Regions from separate parts of the Colwellia sp. NW0002-52-1 genome, predicted to be linked through region 1. Evidence: predicted binding sites of a transcription regulator. Region 1 holds the regulator's gene; each other region holds the start of a gene.

Region 1 (11,167 bases):
TAGTATCCAAATGCAAATAGAACACGTTAAAAAGCGTGTAAATGACGCCATGTCTATGGCTAAATCACTGGGAGCCGATGGTGCTGAAGTAGCAATGAGTCGTCAACAAGGCTTGAGTGTGAGTACACGCCTAGGTGAAGTTGAAAATGTTGAATTCACTAATGATGGTGGTTTAGGGATTACTGTTTATAAAGGTGGTCGTAAAGGTAGTGCTTCAACAGCGGATTTATCTGAGAAAGCCTTAAAGCAAGCGATTGAAGCGGCGGTTAATATCGCAAAATATACTTCAGTTGACGAATGCTCGGGCATGGCTGATAAAGAACTCTTAGCCATGAATCCGCCAGATTTGGACTTATATCACCCGCAAGAGTTAACCACAGAGCAAGCTATTAGCTTAGCAAAAGAATGTGAAGATACCGCTTTAGCTTATGACAAACGCATTACTAATTCAGATGGTGCTACCTTAGCAAGTTTTGAAGGTTTTAAAGTTTACGGTAATAGTCATGGGCAAATCGTAGGCTACCCAAGTACACGTCACAGTTTAAGTTGTGTGATGATCGCCAATGAAGGTGATGATATGCAGCGCGATTACGCTTATACCGTTAGTCGTGAATTTAATGCCATGGAAAGTGCCGCTAAAATAGGCCAGCAAGCTTCTATCGAAGCATTGTCAAGATTAGGTGCGCGTAAATTAGCAACCACTAAGGTGCCTGTTATGTTTCGTGCTGATATTGCCAATACACTTTTTGGGCATTTTATCGCTGCGATTAGTGGTGGCAACTTGTATCGTAAATCGTCATTTTTAATGGATTCAATAGGCAAAAAAATCTTTCCTGAGTTTTTAAGTATTAGCGAACGTCCACATTTGAAAAAAGCTTTAGCCAGTGGCGCATTTGATGCTGAAGGTGTTGCGACTATTGATCGTGAAATTATTACTGATGGCAATTTAGCTACTTATCTTTTAACCAGTTACTCAGCCCGTAAAATGGGCCTACAAACAACCGGTCATGCTGGCGGAATTCATAACTGGCAACTTGGTATTCAAGGTGAAGGCAAAGGTGGTAATTTTGATGCGATGTTAAAAACTTTAGGCACGGGCTTATTAGTCACTGAATTAATGGGCCAAGGTGTTAATGTTGTTACTGGCGATTATTCAAGAGGTGCAGCAGGTTTTTGGGTTGAAAATGGTGAAATCGCTTATCCAGTGGATGAAATTACCATCGCCGGTAAATTACAGGATATGTTCTCAGGTATTGTCGCAATAGGTAACGATACCGATATGCGGGGTAGCATTCGCACCGGTTCAATTATTATTAATGAAATGCAAATAGCAGGAAGCTAACAAAAAAGTTTCAAGTTATGAGCTGTAAGCTGTCAGTAAAAGGCAGCTTGTCTAACGGATAGCTTTAAACTGAAAGCTATCTTTTGTATTTACTGAAAGCTGACAGCTTAAAACTGTCAGCTTTTTTATTACCCTAACATTAACGTTGCTGTGCCTAAAAAGGCGAATATACCTACTACATCGGTTACGGTTGTTAAAATAACACTGCCGGCTAATGCAGGGTCAATGTTCATTTTTTTCAGCATAAGAGGCACGGTAACACCAGCAATACCGGCCGCGGTCATGTTCATTAGCATCGCAAAAGCGATAATGGCGCCTAGCATAAGATCTTGCTGCCAAATGGCTACCACTGAAGCAATTAATACTGCCCAAATTAAACCATTAAAAAAGCCGATGGCTAACTCTTTATATAATAGTATTCGTGAATTACTTTCACCAACATGGCCAAGTGCCATACCACGAATAACTAGCGTTAACGTTTGATTACCAGCAACACCCCCCATACTAGGGACAAGCGAATTAAGCACAGCTAAAATAGCCAATTGATTTAAAATACCTTCAAACATACTCGAAACAGCAACGGCCATTAGCGCAGTAATTAAATTCACGCCTAACCAAATAGAGCGGCGTTGTGTACTTTTTAGCACTGGGGCAAAGGTATCGGCTTCGTCATCTAAACCCGCCATACTCATCATGGAATGCTCGGCTTCTTCACGAATAATATCAACGACATCATCGACTGTAATACGGCCAAGCAGGCGACCTTCGTGATCAATTACTGGTGCAGAGAACCAATCGTAACGTTCGAATAACTGCGCAACATCTTTTTCGTTTAGATCCGCGGTAATCGCTTGAATATCTTTATCTATTAGGTGTGAAATAATAGTTTCGGCTTTAGCGGTTACTATGGATGATAAAGAAACTGCACCGATGAAATGATCTTCACGGTCAACAACATAGAAAGAGTCGGTTGCTTCTGGCAACTTGCCGCGTAAACGTAAATAGCGTAACACCACATCTACCGTAACATCGGGCCGAATAGAAATGGTATCGGTATTCATGATACCGCCGGCAGTGTCTTCTTCGAATGAGAGCGCTGTTTCTACACGGCTGCGATCCTGCCAGTCCATGGCGTTCAATACTTCTTGATAAACAGTGTCAGGTAATGTTCTGAAGACTTCTGCTAAATCATCAACGTCCATACCTTCTGCAACGGCAGCAAGCTTTTCAGGGTTAATGTTTTTAAGAATACTTTTTCGAACTTCTTCGTTGAGTTCTTCGAGTACGTCACCATGATGATCAGCATCAATTAACTGCCAAAGCGCCATTCGGCTTTTGCTAGGAGACGACTCTAAAAGTAGGGCAAGATCGTATGCCGGCATGTCTTGCAGTAATTTTCTGACATAGACAAACATACCGCTATCGAGGGCAGTATTTACCTGTTGTAGGCGTTGATGACTGTATTCTTGTTCGGAAACTTCCGGCATATTTTTACCTTTTGCCGCTACAAAAATGAAAACTATTAAAGATAAATTTGTTGTCGGGTGTTATTTACGGCTGTGCTAATTACAGCTGACGTTGACCCAAACAGTTAAATGGCCTCAATTATAAAAGGCTATTATTAACGTTCTATTAAATGATGCCTATTGGGTAAAAATTCGATTAAATCAAAATGTAAAGTATTTCGATTTTTCAGGCAGCGCCTATTATGAATATGCTTGAGGTAATTCGATTGTGCTAAATTACCAACTTTAACGATAAGTTAGCTAATTCATTATTTTATAGGGTATCGAATGTTAATATTTAACGGGTTGAGTTTACCGTAATTTTTGATATTTCGCAGCTTTTTTATTGACTTAACAAAGTATTGAATTAATCGAAGTACTGTTATTCAGCTTCATCAAATTTATTACTAAACAGTTGGCAAACTTCATCGAGAGCAGATTCTGCATCTTCACCGGTGGCCACTACTTTAACGGTTTTTCCTTGCGCGCCGGCAAGCAACATCAAGCCCATAATACTATTTGCATCTGCATGATTTTCATCTAATTCAATAGTGACTTTAGCGGTGAATTTTTGGCTCAACTGTGCCAGTTTAGTTGCCGCTCGGGCATGTAGCCCAAGCTTGTTAATAATTAATACATTGCGACTGGCTTGTATATTCATCAGCGTTAGCTACTAGCAACAGGTAAGTCACGATGACGAGACTGTACGTCTTTACGTTCTTTACGCAGATTATTTGCAAGCAGTTCAGTAATATATACGGAACGATGCATACCGCCGGTACAACCAATAGCAATGGTAATATAACTACGGTTATTTCTTTCTAAGTGCGGCAACCAAGTCATCATAAAGCTATTAATTTGCCAAATAAATTTAGTGACTATGGGTTGGCTAGCGAGGAAGTCTTGTACTGGTTTGTCTAAGCCGGTGTAGCCTTTAAGTTCTTTATCCCAAAATGGGTTTGGTAAAAACCGTGCATCAAAGACATAATCTGCATCTTGTGGTACACCATGCTTAAAGCCAAAAGATTCGAAAACTACCACCATAGAACCCGATTTTTTACCTAAAACCCGTTCTCTCACTAAGTCAGCTAGCTGGTGTGGAGTTAATTGGCTGGTATTGATATATAAATGTGCACGACTTGCAATAGGTTCAAGCAGCTTTTTCTCTAACGCCATTGCTTGATCTAGGGCTATATTTTGTCTAATAAGTGGATGCAAACGACGAGTTTCACTGAAACGTCGAATAAGGTCGCTATCATCAGCATCGAGATATAGAAGGCTTAATTCAACGGCGTTTGGCAAATACTCAATAATTTCTGGAACATCGTTTGGATCAGCGGGTAGGTTTCGAACATCTAAGCTTACGGCAACAGTTTCATAATCATTAATAACGGTATGAATTAAAGCCGGCAATAAATTGACCGGTATGTTATCAACACAATAGTAGCCTAAATCTTCTAATACACGCAGCGCAACACTTTTACCTGACCCTGAACGGCCACTGACAATAATTAATTTCATTGAGGTTTAACTCGCCTGTTGAATTAACTGAAACAATTCTTGGTTATTTTGACATTTACGCACTTTTTTACAAAATTGCTTTTCACGAAATATTTTAGCAATACTTTGCAGAGTACATAGGTGATTCTGACATTCGTTTTCAGGCACAAATAGCGCGATAAAAATATCTACAGGGCGATTATCTATAGCGTCAAAGTCAATGGGCTCTTCTGTTGTAATAACAACGGCAACCGGTTGACAGGTATTGTCTATGCGTCCATGTGGTATTGCTATGCCATTTCCTATACCTGTTGTACCCATTCTCTCGCGCTTTACAAGGCTCTCTAAAAGCTGAAATGTATCATGTTCAGGCAATTTTTCGGCAGCCAGACTACTTAAGTATTCTAGAATACGTTTTTTACTGGAACCCGGAGCAGCACAAATAGTGCAGTCTAGAGTTAAGATGTCTTGCAACTTCATAAACTTATAAAACCTAAAGCGACATGGCGCTAATGTTTGTTGATTTTGCCTTTGTATTTCAATATTTGGCGATCTAATTTATCAATTAATGCATCAATTGAAACATACATATCATTATGCTCCGCTTTCGCATGTACTTCTGAGCCACTTAAATGCACCGTTGACTCAGCAATTTGATTTAACTTTTCTACGGTTAAAACCACATGAACATTATTTATATGTTCAAAATGGCGCTCCAGTTTCTCGAACTTTTCATTTACATAATCACGTAATGAGTCGGTAACATCGACATGGTGTCCACTAAGATTAATTTGCATATGCTTAATTCCTCTTTTGGGTGAATGCAACCGCCTACAGTAAGCTTTTACGTTGATTTGATGGCGGTATGGAAAGTGACTCTCGATACTTGGCAATGGTACGCCTTGCTACCTTTATACCTTGCTCTGCTAATACATCAGCAATTTTACTATCACTTAATGGTTTTGCAGGTATTTCTGCGGCGACAAGTTTTTTAATCAGTTCACGAATAGCAGTTGATGAACATTCACCACCATTTTCGGTACTTACATGGCTTGAGAAGAAGTATTTTAGCTCGAAAATTCCCCGGGGTGTATGCATATACTTCTGTGTAGTAACACGAGAAATAGTTGATTCATGCATATCTACGGCTTCGGCAATATCATTTAGAACCATAGGGCGCATAGCTTCAGGGCCATGTTCAAAGAAGCCTTGCTGGCGCTGTACAATACAATTAGACACTTTTAATAGGGTGTCGTTTCTGCTCTCTAGGCTTTTGATAAACCATTTAGCTTCTTGTAAATTTGAACGAATAAATTGGCTATCTGCAGATGATTTCATCGTGCGAGACATAGCTGCATATTGCTGGTTTACCGATAACTTTGGCGCGGTATCTGGATTGAGTTCAACGGTCCAGCGGCCATTTTTCTTTTCAACAGATACGTCAGGAATAACATATTGTTCTTCACTTTTGATTACGCTATCACCCGGACGAGGGTCTAAAGATTGGATTAAACGGATAACTTCGCGTAATTGATCTTCCTTTATGCGTAATTTACGCATAAGCTGGCGATAATCACGATTACCAAGTAAGTCGATAAACTCGGTAACGGCTAGTTTGCTTTCAGCGAGCCACGGCGTATCTTTTGAAAACTGGTTAAGTTGAATAAGCAAACATTCAGGAATTGAGCGAGCAGCTACTCCAACCGGGTCAAAAACATTGATTCGTTTCAGTACAGCTTCAATCTCGTCGAGCTCTACATCATCAATGCCAACACTTTCTAGTATTTCTTCTGCGCTAACGGTTAAGTATCCTGCTTCGTCTACGGCCTCAATAATAGCAACAGCAATGGCTCTATCGGTATCGCTAAAAGGAGTGAGCTCCATCTGCCAAATTAGGTGGTCTTGTAAGGAATCTTTAGTTTCACCCTGATAGGTGTAGTCTTCTGAAGCAACGCCCACACCGCCACTACTCGCACTTGCGCTGAAATTGTCATCCCAGGTTGTATCACCGTTTAATTCTTCAGGAATGTCAGTTTTTGCTAAGCCTTCTGAAGAGCTTATCTCATCAATTGTTGGTGCAGAGTCTTCGCTGCCATCTGATGATATTTCAGCACTCTCATTAACACCTGCAGAGTAACCTTCTTCGAGGTGATCAGGAGTACTTTCTGAATTATTATCTGGCGATTCGTCAACTTCAAGGAGTGGATTACTTTCAAGAGCTTCTTGAATTTCTTGTTGTAAATCCAAAGTTGATAATTGCAACAGCTTTATAGCCTGCTGCAATTGCGGGGTCATCGTTAATTGTTGTCCGATACGGAGTTGCAGAGTAGGACGCATTTACGTTTTCATTTCCCTGTTCAAGTACATGATAGTATTACCGCGTGATTATGTTACTCACTATAACGTGAATTGTTCACCTAGGTATACATCTCTTACGTGTTGATTTGCAAGTATTTCATTAGAGTTTCCCTCTGCGATAAGCTCACCATGACTAACAATATAAGCATGCTCACAAACATCAAGAGTTTCTCTAACGTTATGATCGGTAATTAAGATACCGATGCCGCGTTCTTTTAAGTGTAGGATAATTTTTTTTATATCACCTACCGAAATAGGGTCAACACCCGCAAAAGGTTCATCAAGCAGGATAAACTTTGGATCTGCAGCTAATGCTCGTGCTATTTCAACGCGTCTGCGTTCACCGCCAGATAAACTCATACCTAAGTTGTCTTTGATATGACTGATGTTAAATTCTTCGAGTAAATGTTCAAGCTTTTCTTCTCGCTCTACATCATTTAATGCTTTACGCGTTTGTAAAATGGCCATAATGTTGTCATAAACCGTAAGTTTACGAAAAATTGAAGCTTCTTGAGGTAAATAGCCAATACCTTTTCGAGCACGCTCATGCATTGGCAACAAAGTCAGATCTTCATCATTTAATACTATGGAACCACTGTCGTTATTGACTAATCCAACAATCATATAAAATGAAGTAGTTTTACCTGCGCCATTAGGTCCTAATAAACCAACAATTTGCCCAGCAGAAACTTTCATACTGACATTTTTAACGACTTTTCTGCCTTTATAAGCTTTAGCAAGTCCGGTGGCTGATAAGGTTGAAATAGACATTTACTCTTGCTTTTCCTTAGATTTTTTTGGCAATTCAGTTTTATTTTTAGGTTGTAGCACAGTTTCAACTTTGGCATTTTCTAAACTTTCGGCATTCACATACTCAGTTTCAAAGTTATAAGTAATTTTACTGCCGCTAACTTCACTGCCTTCTTGACGCAGCAAAGCATTACCAGAAATTACAACGGTATTTTTGTGTGGCTCATATCTAATTTCATTTGCTTGTAAGTTGATTGGGCTACCGTCTTGCAATGTCTGTTCAAAAGTTGCTGGAGAGCCTTTAGCAATATAAATTTTATTATCGCTTTCGTTTTGAGTGATTACCTGAACGAGCTCGGCATTAATGGTAAGCGAACCCTGGGAAATAATAACGTTATCAATATAACTGAATATTTTATTTTTTAGATCCGCAGCTTGTCGCGACGAAGAAATTTTAATTTCTTGGTCTACGTTGAATTTTTCTGCACTTACTAGCGGCATTAATATTACGCATGCAGTTATGCCAATAAGGCTATTTTTTAATTTTTTTATAAATGGTTTGTACATGTTCGGTCAATGTCATCTGTGTTGTGTTTAAGTCTACAATTAATCCTGAGCCATACATAGTAAATCCTTTACCTAATATTAAGATAGTCTGCTCTGAGCTGATAATATTCGTTTTAAGATCCATTTCTAAATTTTTTCCGTGTACTTCCTGTATTAAACTTTCTTCATCAGTCGCGATTAAACGTACGCGATTTTTTAATTTTACACGATTGTTGTTATACAGTGTGCCTTCATTAGCGCTTATCTGCCATGTTGGTTTGTTATTTTTTGGGTATAAGGTATAACGAGGGTATTCAAAATGGGTTACTTCTAGCTGCGCATAGTGCTCCATGCGTTGGGCTTCAACATTATAAGATAATGCGCCAGTCGACTTGTAAACGTCGCTGTTGAGGTTTTCAGCAATAAATTCTGGGTTATTAGCAACTTCTAGAGTGCTACTGGTTTCTTTCTTAGCTCCGAACCATTCAAGTAGGGCGTAGGTTGTTAACGCTAGGAGAAAAAGTGAAATTGTCGCAATGGTTATGCGATTCATATACTTGCACCTGTTGCATTGGCTAATGTACCTTGACTTTGCATGATAAGATCACAAGTTTCACGCACTGCACCAAAACCACCTCGGGTATAAGTGATGTAATCACACAGGTTTACTATAGCTGGGTGGGCATCATTAACCGCTATGCTAAAGCCAACATAATTAAGGCAGTCAAAATCAGGCATGTCGTCGCCAATGTAAGCCACTTGTTCGGGCATTAACTTTAATGAGGCGATCATTTTTTTCAATGCTGGTAGTTTGTTTTCTTCACCTTGCACTATGTGTTTAACGTTTAAGGCGCTCATACGAGTTTGTACAATGTTGGATTGTCTGCCTGTGATCACTGCAACATCAACACCACTGGCTCCTAGGGCTTTTATGCCGTAACCATCTTTGGTATGAAAAGCTTTTAGCTCTTCGCCATTGTTACCTAAATAAATGCGGCCATCAGAAAAAACACCGTCAATATCACAAACAAAGAGTTTTATTTTTTCTGCTTTTTGCCACGTACTTGATGCAACTTTACCGTATAAGCTATTCAAAATTACAACACTCCAGATTTTAATAAGTCATGCATATTCATTGCGCCAATAGGGTGATTATTTTCATCGACGATAATTAAACCATTGATTTTTTTATCTTCCATTATTTTTAATGCTTCAGCAGCAAGCATATCTTGTTTGGCAACCAATGGCTGCTTAGTCATTACACTGGTAATACTATCTTGATGAATGTTAATTTCAGCGTCTAGAATACGGCGCAAGTCGCCATCAGTAAATAAACCCACTAACTTATTCTGAGCATTAACCACTGCTGTCATTCCTAAACCCTTCAATGACATTTCAACTAAAGCATCTTTTATTTTAGCACTTTCTACTACTGTTGGCAGACGTTCATCTTTGTGCATTATGTCAGCTAAGCGTAATAATAACCTTTTACCCAGACTACCACCGGGATGGGATAAGGCAAAATCGTCAGCGGTAAAGCCGCGTGCATTAAGTAAGGCCACTGCTAAAGCATCGCCCATTACTAGGGTAGCAGTAGTACTTGATGTTGGTGCTAATCCCAACGGGCAAGCTTCTTGAGATACTTTTACGCAAACATGTGTATCGGCGAGTTTAGCCAGCGTAGAGTCAGGTTTACCTGTCATGGCAATTATTTTCGCACCTATACGTTTAAGCACAGGAATAATTGCTAAAACTTCACCTGTTTCACCAGAGTTAGAAATGGTTAATACAACATCGTCTATGGTTACCATGCCAAGGTCGCCATGGCTTGCTTCTCCTGGGTGAACAAAAAATGACGGTGTACCTGTACTCGCTAAAGTAGCCGCAATTTTACCGCCAATATGCCCAGATTTTCCCATGCCAATAACGATTACTCGACCTCGACAGCTAAACATTAGTTCACAAGCTTTTGCAAAATCGTCGTCGATATACTGTGTAAGCTCAGCAATAGCTTGTTGCTCAATGTTAATTACATTGAGTGCTAATTGTTTAAAGTTTTTCATTACATAAAACCAATTTCTTAGGCGTTAATTTGGCTAAAAAGAAGCACTTGATAACCAATGAATACAGCTAATAATAATAACCCTTTCGCGCGCGTGATGCGAAACTTTCCGCCACGGCTAAAACAAAGAATAAACAATAAGAATGTTGTTGCTAGCATAAATGGGGCGTCGCGACTTGCTGCCGCGTTATCAATATCACCCGGAGCAATTAAACCAGCCAGCGATAATACCGCTAATATATTAAATATATTTGAACCAATAATATTACCCAGTGCTAAGTCGTCTTCTTTTTTGATGATACTCATAATACTGGCAGCTAACTCAGGCAAACTTGTACCAATAGCAATTACGGTTAAGCCAATAACCAAATCACTAATACCAAATGCTTTAGCAATAAAAATAGAAGAATCTACAAGAAAGCTTGCACTTAAAGGCAGTAAAATCATACCAACAATAAGCCATATCACTGAGTGTTTAGTGCTCACACCATCAGGAACTTCTTGCTCGGCTTCGAGCACCATTTTATCGTCAATTGGATTTTCTTTTGCACGTTTTAACGTCACAAATAGCAAGGTTGCAATATAAACAACAAAACCAACGATCAAAATAAGACCTTCATTAAAGCTAAAATTACTATTAGCTAACATGTAGGTTGCGATGGCTGTAATAACAAGGATTAGTGGAATTTCGCGTTTAATTGTAGATGAAGACACTGTTAAAGGATTAAATAGTGCGGTTAAACCTAAGACTAAGGCAATATTGGTAATATTAGAGCCAATTGCGTTACCAATAGCGGTATCAGGGTTTCCTTGCAATGAAGCGGTAGCTGCAATCATCATTTCAGGCGCAGAAGAGCCCATAGCAACGATGGTTAAACCAATAATCATTGGAGAAATACCAAGGTTACGCGCTAATGCTGAAGCACCAAATACAAATTTGTCTGCACTCCACACTAAAATAATTAGTGAAAGTAATAAGATCAAAATTTGAATTAACATTCAAAACTCCTGTTGGGATAAATAAAATAGTTGGTAATTTCGCTGCTATGGTTAAGCTTTATATTTATGAGCTGGCATTGCCTAACTAGCTAATATACCTATAAA
Region 2 (11,167 bases), on a different contig from region 1:
CGGCCAACGTTACGCCACCATCGGCGAATATCTTTCAGCCATTTAGGCTCTTTGCGCCATAGTATGAGTGTTCTAACTGGTTTTCTTTCGGTGTTTTCTATCCATGCGGCAACATAGGGAGGGTGGTATTCACCTTGTTGCTGCTTTAGCGTTAGTTTTATTTCTAAATTAGCGGGGCTGTTTTCATTAGCTTGTGCTGAGGCTGGCAAAATAAATAACAGGCTAAAAAATACCAGTAAAACTATTTTGCTGATGCTATTGGCATGGTTTGATATAAAATTATTCATAAGGGGTATAAAGTCCTTTTAGGCAAAGTAAATAATACTTAAAATAGCCAGTAATGTGCTGCTAACACTAACCATTAAAGTACGATGAAAACGTTTTTGTGGCATGGCTAAAATAAAGCCGGTGATGGCAAAAACAATAAAAAGTACGCTTGATAGATCGATAATCCAGCCCCAAAAATTACTGGTATTTCGGCCTTTATGTAAATCGTTAAGCACTGCCCACCAGCCGTAATGGGTTTGTTCATAAAAGGCGTCGCCGGTTTCAAGTTCAACGGCAATGCTGGTATTTTTCCCGGCTTGTTTAATGCTATAAAACAATTCGCCCGACATTAATTCTGGTTGAATATCTGTTAAAGAAACGCCAAAAGCTTGCTCAACTGCACGAGTAATAAGTTGCTGTTGCTTCGGTGTTACTTGGTTGTCTTTAATTGCAAACTCGGTAACGGAACTGATCGTTAGTTCATTTTCTACCACCTTAGCCTTATGACTACTAAACCATTCAGGATGGTTTAAGGTGATGCCCGTAACTGAAAAAAACAGTAACAAAGTCAGCAACGCCATTGACACATAAACGTGAATAAGCCGGGCAAGATTTAAGGTTTTTTTAGAAGGTTTCATGACTACTTGTTTCTTCATTAATGTGATTTGAGTGCGACTGAGCTATTGCTAATAAAAGCTAATAAAAGGTATATAAAGTACAAATCAGAAAAGGCGACCTACAAAAACTGTGTCGCCTTAACATGAGTTACTGACTAAATGTTCACTAGAAAGCTAATTGAGCCGCTAAGCGAAAACTAATGCCATCAGCTGCCGTTACACTCGTGGTTCCGCCACCAATCAAGTACTTTTTATCTAGTAAGTTATTAATGTTAAAGCGCAGGTTCAGTTCATGCTCTTTAATATCCATTTGATAAGTCGCACCGACATCAATGCGGGTGTAGCTGTCTTTTTTAATGGTGTTTTGGTTGTCTGCAAAGCGAGAGCCTTCGTAAAATGCACCGGCATTAAAGGCAAGTTTTTCAGTTAGCTCGTAGCGTGACCATAAAGCAGCAGACCATTCTGGTACATCAACGGGGGTATTGCCTTGATATAATGCGTCGCGTTCATATTCCGCGTCGATATTGATCAACGATGACATGATAAATAGTTTGTCATTAATGGCACCTTGAGCGCCCAATTCAAAACCTTTATGACGTTGTTCGCCTGCTTGCGTTGTGCGAGTTTCAAATGCAGAATCAATTAAATCTTCTTGAATTAACGTACCCATTTTACTGATATCAAAAATAGCACCACTTAACAAAAGTCTGTCGTCAACAAGTTGCCATTTTACGCCAATTTCACTTTGCTTGGATTCCATAGCTTCTAGCTTCATGCCATGGTTGATATCAGTATCGTTATCTAATTTTTCGCTACTTTGTGGTTCAAAACCTTCGGTGTAGCTATAGTAAATAGTGGCTTGTTCAGAAGGGTGATACAGCACACCAAATTTAGGTAAGAAAGATTCATTATCAGCACCTTCCTTGTTTTGTTTGTCATAACGACCACCAAATGAAACCTGCCAAGTATCATTAAAAGTCACTAAATCTTGCACATATATGCCGTAGTAGTCGTATTCGCTATGTGAGGTGCTATCTGGATTTTTATAACTAATATCAGGCTTTGGCGGCTCGACTTGTCCTGCTGAATAAGTAATTGCTGTGCCATTAGCTTTTACTTGGTCGTAAGAATAATCTAGAGAATTAGCACCGATTAAAAGCTGATGACTAACGCCGGCAAATTCAAACTCGCCAACAAAGTCGACAAAAGCCGTAGTAAATTGCCAGTCGTCAAAGCGATCATAAGGGTTTGAAGTATAGCTATCGCCTTCAACATTAAAAGTACTGCCATTTTTCGGCGCAGATTCAAAACGTTGGCGTTCAAAGGTTTGCTTGTTGTAGCCAAGCGTTACTTGCCAGGCATCACTAATATTATAATTAATATCAGCACCGTAGTTTTCCACGTCGATGTCGGTGAATGCCCATGACATATCACGAATAGTTTTACGGTCGCCAATTAAATCGCCGTCTTCGTTTAACCAACCACCTGTGTCTAATCCGGCTTTGTCGTTGGTATAGTCATAATGCACACTCAGTGATAAATCGTCTGAAACATCATAATCAACAACAAGTGCACCTAAGAAACGATCTCGCTCACGCTGATCGCCGTTTTGATATTCACGTTGATATGTCACATCTTGCTTGACTAAAATGCCACGATAACGAAGTGACTCATCGTCGTTCAGTGCACCACCAGCATCTAAGGTAAAACGGGTTGAACCTTCTTGGTCGGTATCTGCACCGATAGTAAATAAGGTGTTAGCCGTTGGCTTTTTAGTCACCATATTTACTAAACCACCCGGACCAGATTGACCATATAAAATGCTAGAAGGGCCTTTAATTACTTCAACCGCTTCTAAGGTTTCTATCGGTTGTTGGTAGTGTGACCAATGTTGATGGCCATCGCGTAAATAACCATTTGAAGAGCTTAGCTCAAAACCGCGTAAGTTAAACACTTCTCGGTTACGTTGCTTAGAGCCCGCAGAAAGACTAGCGTCATTGGTAAGTACTTCACCTAGAGTCGTTGCTAATTGTTCTTCAACAATAGTACTTGAAATTACGGTAACTGACTGTGCGGTTTCGAGTAAAGAAACATCGGTGCGCATGGCCCCCTTTGCTTCGTCAACTTTGTAATCATTAAAAAAACTACCTGTAACCTCAATAACTTCTAAAGGGCTGCCATTAGCAAATGCAGTGATTGGCGTTGCCATAGATATTGCCAAAAACAGCGATGAGTACTTCATGTAAATCTCCAAATTATCAACGAATATGTCCAAGTAAATGCCGTAAAGCATTAAATTCACAGTAATGATAATGAGAGTGATTATCATTTGCAATATAAATCTAGAATTTATATTAAAAAAAGTCATATAAAATCAGATGATTAATTTGATAGGTTGATTAATATACAAATAAGTATGGAAATAAACGGTTTACTATTTTACGACCTTAGCTTTTAGGGGCGAGTGATTTGTAAAATTATAAATACTCTTGTACTGGGAGCTGTTTTTCGTGCATGCTGATACTCGAAAGATCAAATAATTATTGTATAAACTCGGTATTACTGTTTTTATTCAATAGGTTAATTTTATTTAAAACAGCAAAACTATTACAAAATAGAGGAAAGCTAATGTTTAGTCATATCATGATCGGCGCTAACGACGTACAAGCATCAAAGGTATTTTATGATGCAATTTTAGGTGAAATGGGCCATAAGCCAGGTGTAATGGATGAGAAAGGGCGTTGTTTTTATTTTACGGATAAAGGTGTTTTTTCGTTAACTAAACCTATTAATGGTGAAGCCGCATCGCATGGTAATGGTTCAACAATTGGTTTTACTGCCGATTCTCCAGAGCAAGCCGACGCTTGGCATGCTACAGGGCTTGCTAACGGTGGTACCGCCTGTGAAGATGGTCCTGGCGTACGAGAAGGTGCTGCAGGTAAATTATATTTAGCTTATCTGCGTGATCCGTCAGACAACAAAATTTGTGCGTTGTTTCGAATAGCGTAAACCCAAGCTTATTTTTACCGATAATGAAGGTATTAGTTATTTAAGGTGATCGCTAGAATAGCTAATAAAAAAGACGCTGCTTAGCGTCTTTTTTATATTTACGGTTCTAGTTAAGCTAATTATTAGCTTGTTTTAAAACTAATTCTAAAACCAATAGATGTTAATGCTGATTTTGTAACGCAGAGCAGCATTGGGCGGTGAGATGAGAAGTCGGTATTAGAAGTTGGCATTTGAAGTTGCATTACTAATTAAAAATTTTTCAACAACCAATTTTATAAATACTATTCTGGCGTTTGCATTTCTTCGCCGGTTAACCAGCCATCTAAATTCGTTTTACCTAATACAACCGCCATGCTTTTAAGCTGTCGAGTAATACTTGGGGAAATTATCCCTCGTGCTAAACCAACAGTGAAAATTGCAGCTAAGCCTTTTGGTGAAGTGATCAGCGCTAAAGATTGTTCTTTTGCACGTTGGCTTTGCGATTGCTCAAGTTTGCTGAGTAATGCTAAGTCAGCAGCGCACTTATTGGCATGTTCGACCTGCTTGAATAATGATAAAATCATGAGTCACCTTTAAATACGCGTTGTGTTCGGTTAAATCCTATTTCGCGTTTTACTTTTCTCATTAGTTTTAAAGCTAATAAAATGAGTAAGGTATTTATTGCTAAAGCTATACCCAAACCTAACCACATTGAAGAAAATAAATGCATAGTACCAAGTACTATTGCTACATTGATTAAGCACCAAAGTACGGTTGCTATAACCGATGTTATAAATAATAAAATACCAAATACAGCAATGGCTTTAAGTGATATTTTTCCTTCTAACGCTGCCAGATCTAACGTGCTTTGGTACTTTTTCTGTTTAACTTTAAAAAGCTTAACAATAGCTGAGTAGGTTTCAATAAACGAAGCTTCAGCTGCTTGAAGTTGTTCACGCTCTTGCAAAAGGCGTAAGCTTTCCGCTTCAGCATCAGTGTGCTTATTGTGTTGAGCATCTGAATCTTCGTTAATCGTCACTATGTTAGCTTCCTATTTAGTTATTACTTTCTACGCAATAGGCTTGTTAGTAATACACCCGCTGCGAAGGCTATTCCGGCAGTTGCTACAGGGTTTTCAGTCGCATATTTTTTTACTGAAGACTGTTCCCATTTCTCTTTAACTTCTGCTTGCTTAGCAGCTAAACTTTCGCCACTAGATTGAGCTGCATTACGTAAACGATCTTCAGTAGATGCTGCTTTTTGAGCTAAAGTGTCAACAGATTCGTGTAAAGTCCCTTGTACTTTATCAGCTATAGGATGAGTAGATTTTGTTTGCTTATCTGTATTTGAAGTTTTAGTCGCCATGTGATTATCTCCTTTTGACATAACAGTTTTTATTAACTGGTTTAAGTGGAGCAATCATTGAGCCAAGTTTATATTTCAATTTAATTGTTATATTTCAAGGGGTTATTTTTGTGTGTTAAAACGTTTTTTTTAATCCCTGAAATATTGACACAGCAGAATGAAAACTTTACTTACTTATATTCTGCTGCGTTTAAACTAACTGTGTTTGAATAAATGTACTGCTTATTTACGCTTTGGCTTCAATAAAAGCGACCCAATGGGTAAATAAATTAAGCCGCTCTAATGTTAATTTAATAGAGACTAAAATAGGCACAGCTAGCAGTACACCTAGCATTCCCCAAAGCCAGCCAAGAAAAAATAACCACAATATAGTAACTAGCGGGTTTAGCTGCATTTTTGTGCCTAATACCATAGGTGTAAGCACCTGTGATTCAAGTACATTTACACATAAAAATGCAAAAGCAGGGGCTAATGCAAAAAATGTTAACCCAAATTGAACTGAGCCAACTAGGGTTAAAATAACAATACTTATGGCAGAGCCAACATACGGAACAAAGTTCAGGAGTCCAACTAATGCACCCCATAATATAGGATCGTCTAGACCTAACAAGGCAAACGCGATAGCGGTAACTGCGCCAAGAATAAAGTTAATAACACTGATGGTAATAATATATTTTGAAAGCACCTTTTGTACTTCATATACAATGGAGTCGAGCTTTTTCTTGTTACTGATATGAGGAAAACTTCTCGCTGCAAGATAAACTGAGGGGCCATATATCAGTAAAAAAAGAATTAATATTAAGCAACCAAAGCATTGAGCTAAAAAAATTGGCGCGCTACTAAGGCCCGAAATTAAAAGCTCAATACCGCCTTGTTTAATATGTTTTTCTACCGAATTTTCATCGCTTTTTGTTGGTGCTTTAGCTGGGGGTTTGTTACTGGAAAACATACCAAAAAAACTGAAGCCTTCTTCTTTTCTTTTGTTTGCTGCAACTTCTGCTTCTGCCTGCTGTTTTTTATTATCAAACTCATTACTTAACGTATCAATTTTCTGATTAAGTTGAACCGTAATTTTAGGGAGTAACTGCGCCCATTTTTGTGCTGGTTCGACTAACTCTGAGGCTAAAAAACTAAAAGGTGCTACGAGTAATGCCAGTAATACCACAGAAGAAACAGCGCGAGGTATATAGAAAGTTTTTAGTAGCTTAACTGAAGGGCTCAGCAATAACGCAATAAAGGCAGAAAATAAAATAGGAATGAATAAAGATTGAGCAAGGTAAAGTGTATATAAAATAGCAAGAGTAAATAACCATTTAAGTGGTTGGTGGTTACTAATAGCTGAATTCACAACAAAAGATCCTTTTGAATAATATGGCTAGAAAATATAACAGTAGGGCAGAGTGTATATTATCTTAGCAAATCTTCACAATTTTATGATGCTCTATTTACAGAGTTAATTGTTTTAAATAGATTAATTAAAATAAATGATCCTCTTGGTGTGACGTAAAGAGAGTCGGTAACAGACCTAGTCAATGGTTTAATAATGCCCAAGATAAATAAGGGCCAAATAGCTACTTATTTGGTTCTGGACTAACGGCATAACTAATTTTCAACGCTTGTATGATATTCCTAATTATTCTGCATTAAGCATTGATAGTATTCGGTATCTACGGCACTATCATGCAATATATACGATATAAAGAGACCCTAATATGGCTGGATTACTACCCAATATTGACCCCGATGGATTATTAGAATATTCCGTTGTTTACACTGATCGCGCATTAAATCATATGTCTGGTTCGTTCCAGCAAGTAATGCAAGACATATCAGCTGATTTAAAATCTGTTTACCAAGCCCACAGTACTATCGTTGTGCCCGGCAGTGGTACCTTTGGCATGGAAGCGGTTGCTCGACAATTTGCACGTGATAAAAAAGTACTCGTAGTGCGAAATGGTTGGTTTAGCTACCGTTGGAGCCAAATTTTTGAAATGGGCGGTATGCCGAGTAGCGAAACGGTATTAAAAGCACAACAAATTAAAGATGAAACTCAAGCGCCTTTTACGCCACCACCGATAGCTGAAGTCGTAGCCACTATTTTAGCTGAATCACCTGATGTTGTATTTGCCCCACACGTAGAAACGTCAGCTGGTATTATATTGCCAGATGACTACATTAAAGCGATGGCAGAAGCTGTGCACCAAGTTGGCGGCATTATGGTACTTGACTGTATCGCCTCAGGCACTATTTGGGTTGATATGCAGGCAACGGGTGTTGATGTTTTAATTAGCGCCCCGCAAAAAGGTTGGAGTGCTTCGCCTTGTTGTGCATTAGTTATGCTAAGCGAATTAGCACGCGAGCGCATTGATACAACCACTAGCGACAGCTTTGCTTGCGATCTTAAAAAATGGCTACAAATTATGGAAGCCTACGAAAGTGGCGGCCATGCATACCACGCGACAATGCCAACCGATGGCCTAACGCGTTTTAGAGATATTATTAAAGAAACCAAAGCTTATGGTTTTGAAAAAGTGTGTCAAGAGCAACAAGAACTAGGACAAAAAGTTCGCACATTGCTAGCTAAACACGACATAAACAGCGTAGCTGCCGAAGGTTTTGAAGCGCCAGGTGTAGTGGTAAGTTATACATCAGATAACGAATTTCAAAACGGTAAAAAATTCGCCTCAGTAGGCTTACAAATCGCGGCTGGCGTACCAATGCAAGTAGGCGAACGTGCCGACTTTAAAACCTTCCGCATTGGTTTGTTTGGTTTAGATAAGTTGCACAACGTTGACCGAACAGTAGCTGAACTAGAAAAAGCATTGGCTAGTATTTTGTAAATGTTGCATATGGTTTTCGCCATTACTATATATTAGTAATGGCGAATCTCTTAAACAGCAGACATAAAAAAACCGCTATTAAGCGGTTTTTTTCGCAGCTTGTAAACAAGCTGCGGCCAAATCTATAAGTTACTAGGTATAACAAATAAACTAAAAAAGGTCTTTATTTAGGTAGGCGGGGGAGAATCGAACCTTTATAATTCATTTTTTATCAGTCACTTATCTAAAAAAGTTAAATATAGTATCTTTTTTGTAATTCAGGTATATCAGTATCGCTACAAAATTCCTTATTTATAACTGAAACAAGCGACATTAGTTGAGTTTCTACTTCATAAAAATTATTTCTTGGGAGAACACACATTTCAACCCCTAAAGGTAACATAGCACTTATCAATATATTTTGATGCTTTTTATATAAAAAAGAGCCATTTGTTGCCATGCTAGCCTTTTGATTTGACGAATCTATAACTGCATTTATTTGGTTTATAGCACTGATGTACTTAGTTGATATTTTCATAGAGCCGATTTTAGATTCGCTGTATATCAAGTTGTACCATTTAAAAATGTCAAAACTTGATATATCTAATTTATCTCTTTTATTTAACTCGCCTAATATAAAGTCCTTAAAAATACTGAGATGGGAAATATGATTATGCAAGATTGAGTTGTTATAACTGTTAATGTAACTTTTTAGTGCGAGAAATATACCGCCGATGGTTGCTATTGAGGTAACAATTATCAATAAGCCTTGAAATATTTTAATAGATGCAGAGAATAAAGTTATTGTTGTTTCTAAACACTCATTAGTTAAGCAGAAACTATAACTGACATTTGATGAAAATATTAGAGAATATGATGTAGAGATAATACTAATTAATAAAAATAGGCAACCAACTGTAAATGTACGGAATAATATTTTTGCAAATCGCTCGTAAAACTCTTTAGGTGATGTATTACTTGTTGTCATAGTCGGGCTTTTTACCTTTAAGTTTGTCTCTCAATTTTTTCGCTGTTTTGTTATATGTTCTTTGTAAAACGTTTAAACGATCGTGGGCTCTATAAAATCTACAGTGGTACCAGTATGTATGTTTTTTGGCTTCGTAATCTTTGACTAATCTTTCTACCATTATCGTTGCTCGTTTGATATCAACTTTTGCAGGGAGAGGCAGAATATTTCTTAGTCGGTCAACTAATTTATTATGAGCTGAATGTTTCACCCTTTTGAGCTTATTTATCCGTCCCATGCAGCGACTAAAATCTTTTCTATAAGCGAAAGTTATTCGATAGCCAGGTTCAGAAGCTAACCTTTCCATATTGTGAACAGCCGCTCTTAATCTCCTAACTTCATCAGAAGGGTATCTTGGTTCTTTAAAATTGATTCTCATACCATGAACCATTAAGGGGGTTATAGATTCATAATTTATAATTGTTTTATCTTGATTTATAGGTAACTCTTTTTCATTTAGAACATTTAAAACACATGATATAGCGTAATCAAATTGATAGTTAGATGACTTTGAAGAAATAGTAATATCATCAACCAGTCGCGTATACGTTAAGTTTTTTCTGTGTAAACGTGCAACTAACATATTTTCCACATCCCACAAACAAAGAGCTGCAATATAACTAGATGTTAATGCACCTTGTATTAAATTTCCTTTATAACAACATATATCAGTTAGTAATTTAGACACATCAGGTGGATACTTAAAAAAATCGATAAATATTTTGTTCACTAAAAAGCTGTTTATATTATCAAAGAAATCTTTTATATCGATTTTTAATAAGCTTTTCGCTCCACAATGTTGTGAAGCACAACTTACATAATCTCTTGCGTGTATTGTTTCTTTGGTTTGTTCATCTATTTCATTTGGTATGCAGCCGTAGATATAGCTTGGCCATAAAACTATATCTTTGAATATTTGGTTGTTTATACGTCTCTGAATTTTTCGTACTTTATAATGAGGCTTATGTATTTTTCGTTGTTCACCGTTCGATTTGTTGATGTAGGCGGTAATATATTTTTGCTCATCGGATAGAAGAAGGGCTTCATCTAATTCATTAACTTTTATTAGAAGCGCTTTGCATAAGTTATTTTTATTAGCTATTGATTCAGTGGATTTTTTTACAGGGGATAATCTTTCCAAAATTACATCCTTGATATTAGAAAAGACAATAAAAGCTTAGTCAACTCATACTCTAGAGCGCAAGAAATGGTGTTACATTCATCGAAAAACATTTGAAACAGCCACCATTTCTATGACTAAGCCCATCGTTCACGTCTATTCTCGGTACGAGAAGAGCGGGAGGGTGCGGCCGAAGCACATGCCTATTGCTAGGCGCCCAGTGAAGGGCATACAAACCAAATGTTTTTTATAACGATTGCAGTAAGCTGAGCGAGACGCTCATGCTAAAAATACAATAACATTTGAATTTAATATGGCAAGTTTTATTTTAGGTATATTGTGTCGAATTAAGTTCGTGATGTTCATTATTTTCAGATATCCAACGTGCGTGAGTATTTAGTGTCATTGCTATATCTATAAGAACTAATTGTTTTGATACCCATGCTATGGGTTTGTTTTCAATTAACATGGTTGAAGCATAGGTATGTCGAGTATTGTACTGCTTGCGAAACTTCACACCCGATAATTTTAGGGAAGGAACCCAACAGTGATGATAAATTTCGCTATCATCACGCCAAGGTTGATTTGTTTTAGCGGCTAGAAAAATACGTTCATTGTCGTAAGATGAAAGTAATAGCTGAGCCTTTAAAGCTTTTAAGGCAGTATCAGGCTGTTGATTAGTTCTGCAATAAATGCATCAGGGTTATTTATAAGGAAAAATGATTTAATACTTCCTTGCGTAGCTTATAACCATCTGAAATAAAGTAGCGGTTTATTTTAGTACACGGGCTAGGATCTTAAATTTTCAGTATTGTTCATATTACCAAAAAAGATATAATTTTAAGGTTACTCTGAGAATAATTAACTTATTTATTGAGCAAACCTAAGATTTATGCGTTTTAGCAGGCAGTTGATCTGTAATGATATTAATCCCCATATCAAGAAGTTCTTTATGTGCTTCATC
Region 3 (11,167 bases), on a different contig from region 1:
GTGAATACAATAAAGCCATTTTTTATTCAAGCTGATGCATACGGCGTAGTAGCAGGTATCAATAAGCTTAAAGAGTTAGCTTCTCTGCCGAGTATTAATTATGTAGTACCGGTAAGTTTTTCAGTAACATTTACTCGTTAACTTTTTATTTAATGATCATTTAATTACCATCTAAATATCACTTAAGCATCACCTGGAAAACTAAAGGCACTTAATCAGTGCCTTTTTTATTGCTAAAATCCGAACACTTAACGGGTATTAACTGTTTTCTTCATGCTCTTCACTACCTTCAATAAATTGGTCTTTTGGCAAAATATTTACGGTTTCATGTAGCTCTGAATATACCAAAAGCGCGGTGCCTTGCTTTAATTGCTGGCGAACTTGGGTAATTTTTTCATCTAGCGACACGTCTGTACTGCCGTACTCTGTACCTTCACGAAGAACAAAGTTTTCGATAATGGCGCTTAATGTGTCGTCTGACAATTGTTCTAATGGAATAATCATAAATATCTCGTAAAAAACTCAGGTATACGTTGCTCTAACCAATACTTTGGTTTCAGTGGGTTGTTACCACTAATAAAGCCAACATGACCACCTTTAGCGCTCACTTCAAAAGTTATTTGTTTAGGTAAAGTTGTAATGGCCGTTGTATTCACATGACATAAGAAAGGATCGTCGGTGGCATGAATAATTAAACACGGCGTGGTGATTTGTTGTAACACATCGCGACCGCTGGCTTGCTGATAATAGTCATTTACATCAGCAAAGCCATTAATCGGTGCGGTAACCATTTGATCAAAATCGCGAATAGAGCGTACGTTATTCAGCAAGTTTCTATCGATATTTTTTAATAAATTAGCTTTAATCTTTATCACTGTACTCGCTCTAAGCATATCGACTAAATACTTTTGATAGACACGAGAAAAGCCACGGTTAATTCTGTTACTACAGCTTGAAAGATCAAGTGGAGCGCATATAACACAGGCCGCTTGATAGATATTTTGTTTTTGTTCTGCTAAATATTTTGTCAGGACATTACCGCCTAACGAAAAGCCTACAATGGCTTTTTTTGCTTGTGGGTAACTGCTAGCAAGGTATTGACTAAAATAGTCAACATCACAGGTTTGTCCGCTGTGATACGATTGAGCCATGCGATTTGGGCGACCGCTACATCCTCGAAAGTGCATTAACACACCCACCCAGCCTTGTGCTTTTATAGCGCTTAACATCCCTTTAGCATAATGACTGTTCTTAGAGCCTTCAAGGCCATGCAATATCGCAATAATAGGACGTGAACAGTTCGAGTTTACCTTTTCGGTCCAAGCTAAATCAACAAAGTCTCCATCAGGCAACTCTAAAGTTTCATCAGTGGTATTTATGGTGTGGCTACGCCTAAAAAACTTAGCGGCAATGGTTTGTAAATGGGCGTTTTTAAGCCACCAAGCGGGGCTGAAAGAGCTTTTGGTAAACATAATACGGTAATAGCGTGTAATACAAAAAATTTATTGTACGTTAAAACTATGTCCATGCCCACCGTTTGACTACAGTGAGTGATAGGTTTAACTCGTAACATTTTTAATAAAATTTTACCAAATAAGCTTAATGTCTTTTGCGATTATCCCTAAAGTAATGCAGAAGACATGAATGAAAACTCTATAAGGTGGATACACTGTCAGTTCTTTTTACAGTCTTAGGTGATAAACAGTGAGCTATCCATAAAAACCATTAAAATACAGCGACTTGTGCTTTTGGTTCGATACTTGCTTGTTCTGCTTTACTTTAAGCTGTAAGAGAATCGAAATGCGTAGAATTATTTTAGCTATATTATTAACAGTTACATCACAAGCAAATGCTGGACTTATTATTGCGGTTGGGGATAGTAATATTAATAACTCAAGTAATAGTGTTTTTTTTAACAATGTATTTGGTAATCAAAATGTTATAGGTCTGAACTCAGCGACTGATCCTTGGTCACTTGATAACTGGGATTCTGTTGCTACTCAAACAGCTGCAAGCTATTCACAATCAATGACCTTATCAAGCTCTAGCTTAATTGGTGCTGACTGGCTTATTGCTTCTAGTGGCTCTTTGTATAGCCAATCTACCTTGCAATTAATAAGTGGTTTTTTAAGTGCCGGTGGTAATCTTTGGGTTGGTGGTGAAGCTGACGTATTTAGCGCATTTGCACCGGCAAATCAGTTACTTACTCATTTGGGATCTTCTATATCTTTGGATGCTGTAAGTACGTCTCAATATAGTAGTGCATCTAATACTAATTCAGATGCATACACTGTCGGTACAACAACATTTTCAGCGAATTATCTTTCTACTATAACTGGTGGTGTTGCTTTATATTCAAGTAATGGAAATGTAACTGCTGCAATAGATAGAACAACATTTCAAGAAAATGCAACTTCCGTTCCTGAACCGTCAACTTTAGCTATCTTTGCTTTAGGGATAATGGGATTAGCTTCTAGACGATTTAAAAACAATAAGCCCTTCATGTGTTAACACATTTCAGGACAGACAAGAAAAGCACCTCTAATTAGGTGCTTTTTTATTGGAGTATTTTGTCACTATCTTTAAACTTAATAATTATCTAATAGACTTAAGTAATTGATAGCTTACAACTCAGTAGTATACGTAACCCAAATGGATAGAGCCTACAAAGAATCGCACTTGCTAGTTGTTAAGATATTGCTAGGGCATCAATTAGTAACGTGACAAACCTAAAACTTCAGCCATACATAACCGGTAAAGTTTGTAGCGCTTATCGGGGATTTTCGCCCTTCCACTTAATGGCTATTTTCTCTAATTAACTATCTTCACTTATATGCTTTATAAAGTAATAAACATAAAAGCTACAAATGCCTAATACAGTTGCTAAACCAAGAAATGACATAATGACAACAGGATCGTTTAAAAGCATATCTAAAAAGTTCATAGCTAACTCCAAAAGTAAGTAAATAGGTACGAAAAAGATTATAAAGAACCTTCAATACATACTTATTGATATAGATCATGTTCAGGGTTAATCGATATGTTATTCGGTATGTTAATCGCTATGTTATTAATAGTATTTTCAGGGATTAGTGAAGTTGATTGATGCGCTGAGGCATAACACCTTGAATTTTTTTAATGGCATAAAGTTCAAGAACAATACCGGTTTATTTTTTAGCTCCGATAATCGGCATTTTTTACATGTTTATAAAAATAAACCCGCTAAAGGTGAGCGGGTTTTGGTTTACTTAATATTGTTGTATAGATGCTTTACAAAGCACTATAGGTTAGGCTCTAGCGGTTAGAGGCTTGTCTTAACTTTAATTCTCTTTGTTCGATTATTTTACGATAAATAGCATCGGCTTTTTCACGACTCTCTTTAATCTCGTCAACTGATAATTTATGTTCGTCCATATCACGGCTTTTTTCAGCCATGCGATAAGCATTTTTAGCCGCAATAATATTCCAGATATAAGACATCTTTGTGCTCTTAGCAACGCCTTTGCCCTCAAAGTACATTAAGGCAAGATTAAATTGTGCAAGTGCATAGTTTTGATCTGCCGCCTTTTGATACCAGCGAGATGCCTGAAGGTAATCGCGTTGTACGCCATTACCGTTAAACAGCATAACACCTAAATTAAACTGTGCTCTTGGTAAGTCTTTATTCGCGGCTTTTTCCATTAATGCATAAGCCGTTTTCAAATCTTTTTTCACCACTTCTCCCTCACTATAAAGTAAAGAAAGATCGAATAGTGCTTCAGAGTAATTTTGTGAAGCAGCTTGATGTAGAAGTTCTAACGCCTTCGTTGGGTTTTTAACTACGCCGTAACCGTTTAAATAAACTAATGCCATTTGATATTGTGCAGGAGCATATTCCTCGGCAACTAAAGGTTCGAATTCTGCAATTGCGGCTTTAAATTCGCCACGGTTTAGCTCGTATATGCCTAAATCTAAATCAGCACTATAAGCTGGGCTTTGGGTAAAAAGAGCAAAACTGAGTGCTAGTAAGGTCAATTTTTTCATAATAATGTCCTATGTTCGGTGTTGTCGCCACTTCTCGCAGTGACAAAGTTTTTGCTGCGATACGTTAAGTGTAGCAATAAATTTATAAAGCTTGCGACATTATCTCTTCAATTTGTTCTTCAAGGTCAAGCCATTGCATTTCATTTGTTTCCAAGTTTTGTTTAAGTGACGCTTGTCGTTTGAGTAAGTCAGTTAGCTTTACTTTGTGCTCTGTTTGATAAATATCACTGTCAGCAAGTTGTGCTTCTACTGTCGTTAGCTCATCTTGATTTTGCTGTACGAGCTTTTCAAATTTATCGGCTTGTTTACGCAAAGGTGATGCCTTTTTACGAAGCTCAGCTTGCTCTTTACGTTGTTGCTTTTTGTCGACTTGTGGCTCAGAAACAACTTTGTTGGCTTTAACTGATTGTTTTTTATCATCGTTTAACCATTGCTGATAATCATCAATATCGCCGTCAAAATCGGTTACTCGACCATTAGCAACAATATAAAACTCATCAACACATGACTCTAATAAATACCTGTCATGAGCAATGAGAATAATTGCGCCGTCAAAGTCTTGCAACGCTAGTACTAGTGCTTGACGCATTTCTAAATCAAGATGGTTGGTGGGCTCATCTAATAACAATAACTGGGGTTTTTCTAAGACAATAAGGGCCAAAACTAAACGCGCTTTTTCACCACCAGACATGGTGCCCACTTTATCTAACGCCTGATCGCCACTAAAGCCAAAACGCCCTAAAAATGATCTGGCTTGTAACTCGGTTAAATCAGGTTTTGCTCGCGTTATATGTTCTATAGCACTGCTTGGCAAATGCAATTGCTCAAGTTGATGCTGAGAAAAATAGCCCACACGCAAATCTTGCGCACAATAACGTTCGCCTTTTAATAAGGTTAAATCACCGGCGAGAGATTTTATTAGTGTTGATTTACCCGCACCATTGCGACCTAGCAGGCCGATTCGGCTACCTGGGACCAAGGTCATGCCAACATCTTCTAAAATAATGGCTTCATCACTGTAACCACATTGGCTTTCAGCTAAGGACAATAATGGGTAAGGTAAAGTGTCAGGCTGTTCAAAGCTAAAGGTAAATTGGCTATCGACATGCGCTGGCGCTAAATCAGGTAATTTTTGCAGGCGCTTTAAACGGCTCTGTGCTTGCTTCGCTTTACTGGCTTTCGCGCGAAAGCGGTCAACAAAAGAAGTTAAATGAGCAACTTCTTTTTGCTGCTTTTGATACTGTGCGTCTTGTTGCGCTAAGTGCTCTGCACGTTGGCGTTCAAAAGCACTGTAATTACCAGAATATAGTTTCGCAGTTTGATGTTCAATATGCAGTATTTGGCCGATTACATCATCAAGAAAATCGCGGTCATGCGAGATAAGCACTAAGGTGCCGGTAAATCTTTTCAGCCAACGCTGTAGCCAAATAACGGCATCTAAATCTAAATGGTTAGTCGGTTCATCAAGTAGCAATAAATCAGCGCGGCTGATCAAGGCCTGAGCTAAGTTTAAGCGCATTCGCCAACCACCTGAGAACGATTTTACCGGATTAACTAGCTGCTCTTGTAAAAAACCTAAGCCATGCAATAACTCGCCGGCGCGTGCAGGTAAACTATAACCATTTACCGTATCAATTTGATTAATAATAGTGGCTTCAAGTGTGCCATTGTCGTCGGCGCGTGCTTGCGCTAACTTTGCCTCTAATTGGCGAAACTCAACATCACCATCCATAACGTAATCTAGCGCTGATTGCTCTAATGCTGGTGTTTCTTGCTTTACAGTTGCGATTTTCCAGCTTGTTGGCATAGATAGATTGCCCAAGTCTGCAGGTAATGCACCTAATAAACTGGCGAATAAAGAAGATTTACCACAGCCGTTCGCCCCAACAAGCCCAACCTTATGATTTGGATGTATAGTAAAACTTGATGATTTTATGAGGTATTTTGCGCCTCGGGCTAAACTTAAATCTGTAGCTATGATCATTTATCTTGTCTCATTTTAATGCAGGTTGCTATTGTCGCTTTTCCTTAGGGGGTTGTTCAAGGTAAAATAGAAGCACTGAGCAGATATCTTGCTAAAATTAATTAAAAACTAATTAAATATTTAATAAAATTGAGTAAAAAAGTGAAAAAACGATTTATAGCTGGAGCAGTTTGTCCAAAATGTAAAGCAATGGACACGATGGGGTTATTTAAAGAGCACGGCGTTGAAACCGTAACTTGCGTAAGTTGTGGACACCAAATGTCGCAACCAGAAGAGCACGTAGTGCAAGAAGTAAGACCGAACGAGCAAGTTATTGGTATTTTTAAACAAGAATAAACAGGTAAGCACAGACCTATGTTCACTACTTTAAACTGATCTTATTTGCGGAAAATTTGCGGAAAAAGATGTTGTAACTAGATAATTCATACAAGGTATTGTTACTTATAGCTTTTAGGTAACTCAGTTTATTTCCAATGCTTCATCGGCCTTATATCCACCGACGAACGTTGCTTTGATATATTTTATAATTATCCTGAAAAATAGTGACTAAATGCTGTTCTTCAACAATGGTTTGTTTGTATAAAGTATATAAACCAATGATAAGGCAAACGAAAGTAAATATTGAAGGTAATGCGAGAAAAAAACCTAATTGTGATAAGCCCACGCTAGCAAAAATTGGGTTACGAGAATATTTAAAAAATCCATCAGTGATTAATGCGTTTGGCCCTTGTGGGTCAACCCCAGAACGCCACTTTTGCTTCATGCTAAAGTGGATAATAATGGTCATTAAAAAACCAACAGTTAATAACACATTACCGAGTATTAGCATTAGATAATGTTCGAAATTCTCAATCATACCTAGATATTCATCTAACGGCGGGAAAAAAAGCCTGATCACACAAATCAGCCAAATTAATACTCTGAACAAACGAAATGTCATATGGTTCCACCAATGAGAACAAAAAGGTTGTCCGAGAAACACAAGTTCACTATGGGTGTTTTTCTTGGCGGTGATAATTCTCACGGTATAAAACAGTGCAACAGCAGTATAAAAAACAGCTAGATATATACGGGTAAATTCTATTATTGCTGATGTATTTTCAAAAGGAATCATTTATTAATATATCGTTTAGTAAAGTGGAGTTACTTAAATATAGCGGCTTAAAATATAGACGTACTAAATATTGCGAAATATGAATCGACTGACTATAAATTTTGCTTAATAAAGTATACTTTTATCTCAAATGTTTTTTGTTGCAGGTATAACTTCAGGCTTTGAAAAGAAAACAAAAGGGATAGCCAGTGGCCCTAAAATAGCGCCAACAATTGCCCAAAAAATAGTTTTAGCGCCTCTGTGTTTAGCAACGGCATAACAAATAAAAATGCTTAGAATATTTAAAATAAATAAAACAGTCATATAGAACTCCTTGTAACACTATAAACTTAAAAATTATACGTTATCAGCACACGATGCAATTAAGTTATTTGCAAGTTTGCTGTACGCCACACTTAATGATTTAACTTTGATGTTTGTTTCTTGCTGCTTGATATTAACCTTTAATATAACTATCACAGCCATGTGGCTTTAATACTCGCTGTGTAGAAGCAGGATGTTTTTTTAATGCTTCAATAGGGCGAACAGGGCGACTGACTAAATTACCCGAGCAATTAGGACAAACAAAGTGTAATACGTTTGCTGTACATTCGGCACAAAAGGTACATTCATAAGTACAAATAAAGGCATCTTTAGCTGCAGGCGGTAAGTCTTTGTCACAACATTCACAATTGGGCTTTAACATTAACATAGGCTGGCCTTTAAAATAAAACGGCCTCAGTATTAGGTTGTTTAGGCCGTGTAATTTCTCTAAAAATGTTTAAATATTGCTATATAACGTTAACTCATCAGGTTAACTAACCACTTTAATAGTGCGGTGGTGGTGGTTCTATTTCTTCTTTACCATCTTGCTCTGGAGCATTTTCTTTAATGCGATTTGCCAGTAAAGAAACTTGATGCTTAAGCTCGGCAAGTTGGTTTTGATGAACGGTAATTTCATGGTTAAGTTGGTCGATAATATCATCTTGAAAGGCATTGCGAGTTTCAAGAGCTTCAATTGCGTGGTTTAATTCTGTAACTGATTTCACTATTTATTTACCTGCCATAATTCGGCGTATCCAGAAGAGCTTTCGGTGATTACCTGGTTATTATCTCTAAATGCGACGCTGTACACAACAGCGCCTGCGGGTCTAATATCTTCGCGTGGCAAAACTCGCCAACTGGTAAGGCGTTCTCCGGTTGCAACATCCCATATACTGACTTTTCGAGAAGGCGCACCCGTTAACAATTGGCTACCATCGGGTGAAAATTGCACGGCACTAAAAACCTCTTGTCGATTAAAGTACTTCAGCTTAGAAATTAACTCGCCGGTTTTTAAATCCCAAATATTGGCTGATTTTTTACTATCGGCGGTAAAAGCAAAACGTCCTTTAGAATCAAGCGCCACCATAGTGACTCTACTCGGGTGATTAAAGCGATATATTACTTGTCCTGACTTTGTATCCCAAACATAAGCGACAAAGTCGTTCGAGCCAGAAATTGCAATGCGGCCATTTGGCAGCATATCTACGGCATTAATTTTTTCTTGATGGCCCAAAAACTCTAAACGCCGGCCATTAGCAATCGTAATATGCACAACCTTACCGTTACTTTGCCCTATTAATAAGTAATCGCCATTATTAGATACCGCTACATCGCGAATGGTCGATTCTGTAATGGACCAAAAGCCTTCAGAGGCACCATTTTCTATATTCCAAAGTGAAAAGTCATTACGGTTGGCTGTAATCGCATGGCTGTTATTATCGGCAATATCAGCCACCAATACTAAATTGTCGGCATTGTTTTGTTGTTGTGACCAACTATATTTCAGCGCATTGTTTTCTAAATCCCATAAGCTAATGCCGTGATGTATTGACGAAACAACACTAAATTTAGCGTCATTCGATATATTAGCCGCATATGCTCCCTCTACAGCGTGCTGCCATCTTTGCGTTGGCTCTTGGCCTACAGGTTGACACGCAGAAAGCAAAGCTAATAAAAACAGAAGTTTGGCTTTTAGAATTGTTAAGTTACAGTTCAGCAAAATATTAATACTTTTTTCTTAGGGCATTTATCGTTAGTATAAGCCGCATTGTTTAACAATTCACACATATTTAAATGACTTAGCCCGAATTTCTGGCTAGGTAGTAAAACGGAGATGTAAATGAAATTTTTCAAACCGACTTTAGTCGCTATTGCCTTATTATCAGTAATGGGTTGTCAAGAATCTGCTAAGCAAGAAGAACAAGCCGTTGCGCTTGATACAGAAATACAAAAACAAGCTTATGGTTTAGGTGCATCAATTGGTATGTACATGGAACGTAATCTTGAAGAGCACGACAAGTTGGGTTTAACGTTAGACAAGTCACTTATTATTCGTGGCTTTACTGACAGCATGGATGGCAAGTCTCAAATCGAAAAAGAAGACATTCAAGCGTTGTTGATGAACTTAGACCAAGCAATGAAAGCTAAGCAACAAGAACAAGCTACGGTTAGCTCTGAAGCTAGCTTAGCTGAAGGTCAGGCTTTCTTAGCAGAAAACGCAACTAAAGAAGGCGTTCAAATTACTGAATCTGGCATTCAATACGAAGTTATAACGGCTGGCGACGGTGAAAAGCCAACAGCTACTGATACAGTTAAAGTTCACTACGTAGGTACTTTCCTTAATGGTGAAACTTTTGATAGCTCTATAGAGCGTGGAGAGCCAGCAGTATTCCCACTTAATCGTGTAATTTCAGGTTGGACTGAAGGTGTTCAGTTAATGTCTGTAGGTTCTAAATTCAAATTTACTATTCCTTCAGACCTAGCTTATGGCCCTAACGGTAACCCACCTCGCATTCCGGGTAACTCTGTATTGCAATTTGAAATTGAATTATTAGAAATTCAAAAACCAGAAGCCGCAGCACAAGTTGGCGACCAGTAAGTAAATTTTCTATCTCATAGAAAGCAAAAACCAACCTTCGAGGTTGGTTTTTTTTATTTTACATTATACTGGTTAGCATCTGGCTGATCACTTCGCAACAAAGTTAACATTCTTCACTTTATCAATTTTAAAGCTAAGACAGTGGCTTAAGCTATTCTAAACTTAAATACAAAACCTTCCCAAGTTAACCCCCCCATGGACATAGATTTGATTTCGATATACTAATTGTTGTCCCCAATATACTTCAATCAGATATGGCTCTGGTCGTGCAGGTATATTGAACAACTGAAAATTCCCGTATTGGTCTGTATAAGTTGGAGAGCTTCTTCCTAAATACTGATGAACAAGTGAGACCAATAAACCAGGTGCGGGTCCATTATTTTGTAAGCTGCACAAAGAACCTTGAACAAAGCCCATTGGGCCTGAACCCAATGCTTGTGAAGCCATAGTTAAGGTTAATATGAATACTATAGATTGTATTTTTTTCATTGGCTTACACCAAACTTAGCAGGAGAGTTTACTGATGCGTAAGCATCTTCATCTGGGACATCTATAATTTGAGTACCAACGACTCCAGTAACGAGTTGTTCCATTTGTATAGGTTGTTCGAAGTGAATAGTGCGATCTTTAAGTTCATCTAAAATATGAACAATATTGATAGGTTTGTACCCAGGAGCTGAAATTTCCAAGGTAATTGCCTCAACATAGGGTCTAATTTTACCTTTTACTACGCCATCACTACCACCAACTAAAATCCATTTTGAAGATCTTGCTGCTATTGTTATTGGTTCGCTAATTTCGGCAACTTTACCAATGATGTTAATTGGCTCTATTTCAGTAGGCTTTGATGCAAATATAGATGTTAAGGTAAATAATAGACCAATAATGAAGAAGGCGATTCCCGGTGCTTGTGTATTGAGACGAAATTCTTTTTTCCATTCAATTGTTAAGGCGCTAGAAGGATCGGTAGATGCTAAAACTAAAGCGCCTTTGTAAATTAAAATTATCCCTCCGATAACCATTATCAACCCTGCAATAGCAGCACAAAAAATTGCGATATCAAACATATTCATTTTTATTCCTTAAAGCACTTGTGCATATCGGAACTTATTCCATAATTAAATAGACAACTTTTTAAATTGGA

What was found. The regulator sigma-54, encoded in region 1, starts transcription at its own class of promoters, with help from an activator protein. The targets are predictions, from matches to a motif close to GTTGGCACGNNNNTNGNNT.
Region 2: a site for sigma-54 is predicted at 5,286-5,304, ahead of AC27H3_RS05730 (DUF883 domain-containing protein). Genes of this name have one in related genera too.
Region 3: a site for sigma-54 is predicted at 1,748-1,766, ahead of AC27H3_RS14620 (PEP-CTERM sorting domain-containing protein). Genes of this name have one in related genera too.

Annotation. Positions count from the first base shown of each region.
Region 1 is NZ_BAAJLU010000002.1:238,189-249,355, reverse strand. It holds gene pmbA (metalloprotease PmbA) at 1-1,342, shown strand, start outside; gene mgtE (magnesium transporter) at 1,471-2,829, opposite strand; gene AC27H3_RS03825 (HPr family phosphocarrier protein) at 3,230-3,508, opposite strand; gene rapZ (RNase adapter RapZ) at 3,514-4,368, opposite strand; gene ptsN (PTS IIA-like nitrogen regulatory protein PtsN) at 4,375-4,827, opposite strand; gene hpf (ribosome hibernation-promoting factor, HPF/YfiA family) at 4,857-5,144, opposite strand; gene AC27H3_RS03805 (RNA polymerase factor sigma-54) at 5,179-6,684, opposite strand; gene lptB (LPS export ABC transporter ATP-binding protein) at 6,745-7,476, opposite strand; gene lptA (lipopolysaccharide transport periplasmic protein LptA) at 7,477-7,956, opposite strand; gene lptC (LPS export ABC transporter periplasmic protein LptC) at 7,988-8,554, opposite strand; gene kdsC (3-deoxy-manno-octulosonate-8-phosphatase KdsC) at 8,551-9,099, opposite strand; gene AC27H3_RS03780 (KpsF/GutQ family sugar-phosphate isomerase) at 9,099-10,064, opposite strand; gene AC27H3_RS03775 (calcium/sodium antiporter) at 10,082-11,062, opposite strand.
Region 2 is NZ_BAAJLU010000004.1:24,696-35,862, forward strand. It holds gene AC27H3_RS05700 (DUF2271 domain-containing protein) at 1-287, opposite strand, end outside; gene AC27H3_RS05705 (PepSY-associated TM helix domain-containing protein) at 306-905, opposite strand; gene AC27H3_RS05710 (TonB-dependent siderophore receptor) at 1,051-3,126, opposite strand; gene AC27H3_RS05715 (VOC family protein) at 3,513-3,893, shown strand; gene AC27H3_RS05720 (hypothetical protein) at 4,175-4,456, opposite strand; gene AC27H3_RS05725 (hypothetical protein) at 4,453-4,911, opposite strand; gene AC27H3_RS05730 (DUF883 domain-containing protein) at 4,935-5,237, opposite strand; gene AC27H3_RS05735 (AI-2E family transporter) at 5,464-6,585, opposite strand; gene AC27H3_RS05740 (aminotransferase class V-fold PLP-dependent enzyme) at 6,950-8,077, shown strand; gene AC27H3_RS05745 (retron Ec48 family effector membrane protein) at 8,310-9,044, opposite strand; gene AC27H3_RS05750 (reverse transcriptase family protein) at 9,031-10,224, opposite strand; gene AC27H3_RS05755 (hypothetical protein) at 10,532-10,720, opposite strand; gene AC27H3_RS05760 (hypothetical protein) at 11,087-11,167, opposite strand, start outside.
Region 3 is NZ_BAAJLU010000016.1:78,979-90,145, forward strand. It holds gene AC27H3_RS14605 (YceI family protein) at 1-141, shown strand, start outside; gene AC27H3_RS14610 (YheU family protein) at 259-504, opposite strand; gene AC27H3_RS14615 (hydrolase) at 501-1,472, opposite strand; gene AC27H3_RS14620 (PEP-CTERM sorting domain-containing protein) at 1,801-2,511, shown strand; gene AC27H3_RS14625 (DUF3149 domain-containing protein) at 2,816-2,944, opposite strand; gene AC27H3_RS14630 (tetratricopeptide repeat protein) at 3,295-4,023, opposite strand; gene AC27H3_RS14635 (ATP-binding cassette domain-containing protein) at 4,106-6,007, opposite strand; gene AC27H3_RS14640 (YheV family putative zinc ribbon protein) at 6,149-6,343, shown strand; gene AC27H3_RS14645 (methyltransferase family protein) at 6,495-7,121, opposite strand; gene AC27H3_RS14650 (hypothetical protein) at 7,248-7,424, opposite strand; gene AC27H3_RS14655 (DUF1272 domain-containing protein) at 7,558-7,806, opposite strand; gene AC27H3_RS14660 (SlyX family protein) at 7,928-8,149, opposite strand; gene AC27H3_RS14665 (WD40 repeat domain-containing protein) at 8,149-9,144, opposite strand; gene AC27H3_RS14670 (FKBP-type peptidyl-prolyl cis-trans isomerase) at 9,265-10,023, shown strand; gene AC27H3_RS14675 (carboxypeptidase-like regulatory domain-containing protein) at 10,186-10,512, opposite strand; gene AC27H3_RS14680 (hypothetical protein) at 10,509-11,096, opposite strand.